2 regions of the Arcicella lustrica genome follow, and region 2 is predicted to be linked to the other one. Evidence: riboswitches for the same ligand, from Rfam matches in the RefSeq annotation. Region 2 holds a riboswitch; the other holds the start of a gene.
What was found. A riboswitch is a leader RNA that binds a small molecule or an ion and turns the genes downstream of it on or off. The one in region 2 is predicted to bind thiamine pyrophosphate.
Positions count from the first base shown of each region.

Region 1: it holds a riboswitch for thiamine pyrophosphate, as region 2 does, so the genes downstream of both, VB798_RS09430 (TonB-dependent receptor) here and thiS (sulfur carrier protein ThiS) in region 2, are expected to answer to the same signal.

Region 1 covers NZ_JAYGIM010000007.1:22,102-25,535, forward strand. The annotation lists gene VB798_RS09430 (TonB-dependent receptor) at 1-1,837, opposite strand, end outside; TPP riboswitch at 1,946-2,042, opposite strand; gene VB798_RS09435 (GNVR domain-containing protein) at 2,282-3,343, opposite strand; gene VB798_RS09440 (SLBB domain-containing protein) at 3,353-3,434, opposite strand, start outside.
Region 2 covers NZ_JAYGIM010000015.1:104,924-108,357, forward strand. The annotation lists gene thiC (phosphomethylpyrimidine synthase ThiC) at 1-1,735, opposite strand, end outside; gene thiS (sulfur carrier protein ThiS) at 1,773-1,976, opposite strand; TPP riboswitch at 2,221-2,318, opposite strand; gene VB798_RS19050 (AraC family transcriptional regulator) at 2,629-3,434, shown strand, end outside.

The DNA of each region.
Region 1 (3,434 bases), on a different contig from region 2:
TTTGAACTTTATAACCTGCTTCAAAATCGTTCAACTTTTCAGATTTAGGTGTTGCACCAACATTATCAACAAAATCAGAACGGTTAGGTTCTTTGTTGCCGACGCTGTAAGAAGCATAAGCCGAAGCATTAGACGCTATTTGGTAACTTACTCCAAACTTTGGATTAAAGAATTTATAATCCACTTTTTGACCAATGTTCAAAAGATTATCATCCGTTCCTTTAATTTCATAATTCACAGTTCTTACTTGTAAATCAGCAAAAGCATTTATTTTTTCAGTAAGCTGATAGAATACTTTTCCGTAAATATTGAAATCTGTTTTCTGTGCCGTTCCGTTATAATATCTGTCTCCTAATTTTGAAGTAGAAGCATATTGCGCCCAAATGATTTCTCCATAATGACGACCCTTATATTGATTTAATCCTCCACCAATATTAGCTTTTAACTTCTTAATGCCTTGATAATCAAAAGAGAAAGTTGTTCCATAGAAATCATTATCTAACCATTTTCTACGAACTAAATCTGTTTTTTTGATGGTATCCGTACCTAAAATAACATTTGGCAGACCGTATTTTGAAAATTTATCTTGTTCTTTAAACTGCTCGTAATAGCCACGACCATAAGTATAATGGAAATTCAAATTAAACGTCCACGCATTTGATAAAGTATGCGAAGAAAGTAATTGATAATGATCTTGCTGATAATTATCCGTTTGATTTGGATAAGTATATAAATTGAAAGTACGATTTATCGGCAAAGTTGCTTCTGATACGCCTTCCCAAGCTTGATAGGTTTTTTCTTTTCCTGAGAAAACATTCAGACGAACAAAAGATTTTTTTCCAAAATAAGCACCAGAAAGATAAAATGATTTTAAATCAGAACTAGCTCTGTCGATATAACCATCAGAAGTAACTTTCGACAAACGAGCATCAAAAGTAAATTTATCGTTTACCAAACCAGAACCAACTAAAATAGTGTTTTTTAAAGTATTGAATGAGCCATAGGCAGAATTGATTTCGGCATAAGCCTGTTTTCTGAATTCGTTAGTAGAAATATTGATAGATGCTCCAAAAGCTCCCGCACCGTTGGTAGAAGTACCCACGCCACGTTGCACTTGGATTGAACTTACCGAACTAGCCAAATCAGGAGTGTTGACCCAGTAAGTACCTTGAGATTCTGCATCGTTCAAAGGAATGCCATTGATGGTTACATTGATTCTGGTAGCATCTGTTCCTCTGATTCTTACACCTGTATAACCCACTCCAGCACCAGCATCAGAAGTAGAAACTAACGAAGGTGTAAAGTTTAATAATTGAGGAATGTCTTGACCAAAATTTTGTTTCTGAATATCTTCTTTAGAAACATCCGTAAAAGCAATGGCTGATTTTGCATTGGCTCTAGTAGCATTTACTACTACTTCATCTGCGGCAAAAGTAGATTTACTAAGTTCGAATTTAAAAGAAGCATCTTTCTGTAAATCAATTACTTGTATTTTTTTCTCATAACCTACAAAGCTTACTTTCAAAGTATAAGTACCTTTTTTTACATTTTTAAGGGTGAAAATACCTTGTGCATTACTTTGCGTTCCTCTTACTGCATTCACTAAAACAATGTTTGCACCAGCCAAAGGTTTATTACTTTCGGCATCAAATACTTTTCCTGAAATAGTATATTGAGCGTATGATTTTGTGGAGAGAAAAAGTATTAAAACTAAAAGATTTGAATACTTTAAAATAGCAAAATGTTGATTCTTTGAAGAAAGAATCATGGCAACGAAATGCTTGAGCACACCTGCTTGAATAGACAGATTTCTCAGATTAGTCGTTAAATTTTTCATTTTTGAAAAGATTAACAACAGGCAAAGGAGTCAAATCCCGTTAGATTTAACAATGTGAAACCCTATGTGATTGATTGATTTTAAATCTGTTTACGTCATTATAACGCAAAACCAAATTTACAAAATCCCTTCGACGGAATTACCCGCATCAGGTTCAGTGGGTATAATCTCAGCCCGTTATATTAAGGCACCCCTTTTTGTGATTGTAAGACAAAGGTATGACGAAAACTGATAAATTGTATTTTTTTATTTCGAGACTTGATGATTTTGGACTTTACGACTTTAGACACAAGAGACAAGAAGCAAGACTGTTTTTGAGATTTTAGAACTGGAGGACTTTAAGATTTTAGATTCAAGAGATAAGAATCAAGACTTTTCTTTTTAGATTTTAGGATTTACTGACTTTAAGACTTGAGGGTATGCAATTTTAGGTTTTTAAGGTATTCAAGCCTTAAAGACTTCAGAAAAGTGAAAATTTCTAACCGTGATACCTACAACAGAAATGAACAAACCTAACAGAGTAAAGCCTACAATGATAATTCCCCTCGATGGACTACTTTTCTTCACAGGTATTTGTGCGGGTTCTAATACTTTAAAAACGGGTGTTTCTCTGTGAATTCTAATTTTCGTTTCTTCTAATTGTGTAGCCAATTGGGTGTAAAGATTATAAGCCAATTCTACTTCATGTTGTAATTTTTTGCCTTCATCTTTGGCGATGTTCAAGAATAAATTCCTGTTCATATCCTGATAATGCGAGTACGCAAAAAGGGCGTTTTCATAATGTTTTTGAGCTTCATTGATTCGTGAGGATAAGAAATCTATGTCTTTTTGCGTTTTTTCTGTTCGATACTGAATCACATAATTTAATAGATAATCTTGCGTAAATTTGGCAAGGGTAGCGGCAATTACAGGGTCTTGCATTTTTACTGACATCGTAATTACACCTGTTTTTTTGTCTAAATAAGTCACAACTCTTTTATGCAATTCTCGAATTTGTAAATCCTCTTCTTTATTCAAATGAATCAATTCTGGAGTAATTTTTGGTTCATTCAAGTTGTGAAATTCTCTTTTATTATATTCCCCAACGAGTTTTACAAGTATTTCCTTTTTACTACATTCCTTTAGATAATCCGAAACAAGCATTTCTCGCTGATGTTCGATTGAGTGAACTTTTAAATGAAGTAGTTGCATCAAAAAAGGCGTACTTTGTAAAATATTAGGGTATAAATCTGGTCGAACGGCTTCGGTTGAACCAAAACTACTCAGGTCAACGCCAGCAAGTCCAGCCAAAGATTTAAAATTATTCATACTTTCAGAGCCTTCTTTGATTTCTAATTCGGGTAAAATCTGTACTTGCGAAGTATATTCATTTGGAATATTATAGGCTATCCAAATGCCCAAACAAGTAAATAAAGTACTAAAAATGAATATTTTACATTTCTTCTGAAGTATTAAATGAAGCAAAGGAAAGAGCTTGGAATTATTAAAAATAGGGTTAGATTTCATGGTATAGATTTATTTTAAGTTATTACTAATATTGACCAATAAATAGGAAACCGAAGTAATTGCCCCCACTAAAGCGATACGCTCACCCGTA
Region 2 (3,434 bases):
TTTTCATTGAGCAGAAATTTGGACCACACATCGAACAGAAGTGAGCAATTTTTGCACCTTCAGCAGGTAAAGTTTCGTCGTGATATTCACGAGCAGTATCTGGATCAAGTGCTAAATTGAATTGATCTTCCCAACGGAATTCAAAACGAGCTTTACTTAAAGCATTATCACGAATTTGCGCACCATAATGTCCTTTGGCAAGGTCGGCAGCATGTGCCGCAATTTTATAAGTGATTACTCCTACTTTTACATCTTCTTTGTTTGGCAAACCTAAATGTTCTTTTGGTGTAACATAACAAAGCATCGCACAACCAAACCAGCCAATCATGGCTGCACCGATTCCTGAAGTAATATGGTCATAAGCTGGAGCAATATCTGTCGTCAATGGTCCAAGTGTGTAAAAAGGGGCTTCGTGACATTCTTTCAATTGCTTGTCCATATTTTCTTTAATCAAGTGCATCGGCACGTGACCCGGTCCTTCGATGATGGTTTGTACATCGTGTTTCCAAGCGATTTTCGTCAATTCACCCAAAGTTTCTAATTCAGCAAATTGAGCGGCATCATTGGCATCGGCAATACTTCCAGGACGAAGTCCATCTCCCAAAGAAAAAGCGACATCATAAGCTTTCATGATTTCGCAGATTTCTTCAAAATGTGTATAAAGGAAATTCTCTTTATGATGAGCCAAACACCATTTTGCCATGATACTGCCTCCACGAGAAACAATACCTGTTACTCTTTTTGCTGTCATCGGCACGTATCTTAACAATACACCTGCATGAATCGTAAAGTAATCAACACCTTGCTCTGCCTGTTCAATTAACGTATCTCTGAAAATCTCCCAAGTTAAATCTTCTGCTTTTCCTCCTACTTTTTCCAAAGCTTGATAAATCGGTACTGTGCCAATTGGTACTGGAGAATTGCGGATAATCCACTCACGAGTTTCGTGAATATTTTTACCTGTTGATAAATCCATGATGGTATCAGCGCCCCAACGACAAGCCCAAACGGTTTTTTCTACTTCTTCTTCGATGTTCGACGAAACCGCAGAATTACCAATATTGGCATTTACTTTCACCAAAAAGTTACGCCCAATAATCATTGGTTCACTTTCTGGGTGATTAATATTATTAGGAATAACAGCTCTACCCATTGCCACTTCCGAACGTACAAACTCTGGCGTTATTAAACCCTTTGGTGTATTTGCTCCGAAACTATGTCCTTCGTGTTGGTGTCCGATACTTTTCAAAGCATCAATTTTCTGGTTTTCACGAATGGCAATGTACTCCATTTCTGGCGTAATAATTCCTTTTTTGGCATAATGCAATTGCGAAACATTTTGCCCTGCTTTCGCTCTTAATGGCTTCTTCAAATGTTCAAAACGAAGTGAATCCAAAGCTGGATTTGCCAAACGTTCACGACCATAATTTGAAGAAATACCTTCTAATTCTTCTACGTCACCACGATTTACAATCCATGATTGGCGTAATCTTGGCAAACCTTTTCTTACATCAATATCAATATTGGGGTCAGTAAATGGTCCACTGGTATCATACACCGTAACAGGTGCGTTTTTGGACATTACTTTGCCATTTACTAAAGTATCCGACAAAGAGATTTCACGCATTGCTACTTGAATATCATGTATTTCTCCCTGAACATATACTTTTTTTGATGCAGGAAATGGCGCTCTACTGATGGTTTCAGTCTGAGGAGTTTTTTCTGTTTTCTTCATGTTTTTCATTAGTTTTTGGAGGATTCAATAACAATCTTTAACCGCCTTGCGTAGCACGAATGAGCATTAATCGGTCATTACTTTCAAGCTTGATAGCAGACCATTCTGCACGAGGAATTACTTCTTCGTTGATAGCCAAAGCCAATCCATGGAGTTCGTTAATACCTTGTTGATTCAGCACTTCGATTAAAGTAGGATTTTCTGAAAACTCAAATGTTTCGTCGTTAACAAAGACTGTCATTTCATGAATTTATTTAAATAAAAACAAATGAACTTTAACGGAAACCAAGAAGAAATTGTGAGCGTGTACGAGCAAGCTTTGGGAAAACTTTTGTGATATATTAGTTGTACACCTAATTATCCACAAAATGTGTCATCCACCAAAAAACAAGAATGAAAAATCAATCTATCATTTTAAAGCTAACCAAGAAAAGCAGTGAAATTTTAGAAACGATGATGAAATACTTGCATCGAATTTGAATTGAAAAATCTGCCTTACTTTTTCCTACGCAGCAATTACGCCGTTCAGGTTTTGAGGGTATAATCTCAGCCCGTTATATTTAAGGCACCCCTAAAGTTTGAAACAAATGTAAAGTATAAAAATTGAATTCAAGGCAAATATTTTTGTTTTTTTTCACTCATGTCTTTTCAAAAATATTTTTGGGCTTAAAAACAAAAAGCCATTACTTATGATACAAATTCTACCAAAAGATTAAACCAATGTAAAATTGGCTATAAAAAACTAAGGGAAAACCCTTGATTTTAGTATATCTTATAGACTATTTGTTGCAATATTGACAATAAATTGCAATTTTACTGTATAAATTCTCCACTACACCTATGATACTTTAACTACATAATTATTTGTATTATTTTAACCCTTATTATCTAAGATGACAAAAATTTATCGAGAAATTACGCCACTTACTTCAAATGATTGCTTCATGGTTTTTGCCAGAACTAAGAGTAAATTCGATTTCCCTTTGCATTATCATGAAGAATTTGAGTTGAATTTTATCGAAAATGCAGAAGGTGTGAAAAGAGTAATCGGCGACCACACCGAAGTGATTTCAACTCAAGAATTGATTTTGATAGGTTCCAATGTACCACATGGTTGGTTTTCACAAGAATCTGAAATGGAGAATATTCATGAAATTACGATACAATTTCACAAAGATTTATTTGATGAAAAATTCTTAAAAAGAAATCAAATGAGCTTTATCCGCTCGATGCTAGAACGTTCGGCTAGAGGAATTTCCTTTTCACAAGAAACCATTCAGGCAATTAAACCTCGCTTAATCGGACTCACACAAACCAATGGTTTCTGTTCGGTAATGGAATTGATGTCTATTTTACATGATTTGTCGGTTTCGAGAAATATGAAAACCTTAACGACAGTGACTTTTGCAAATGAAACCGCTACTTATGATAGCCGAAGAATTGAAAAGGCTTTTGTATATATGAGAAACAATTATGATAAGGATATTTCGCTTGAGGACATTTCCAAAATCGTAAATATGACTGTTGTAAGTTTTAGCAGGTTTATTAAAAAAAGAACTGGAAAAACATTTATTGACAGCTTAAATGATATTCGCCTTGGTCATGCTTCTCGTTTGTTAATTGATACTCGTCTATCCATTGCTGAGATTTCATCTAAATGTGGTTACAATAATCTTTCATACTTCAATAGAATTTTCAA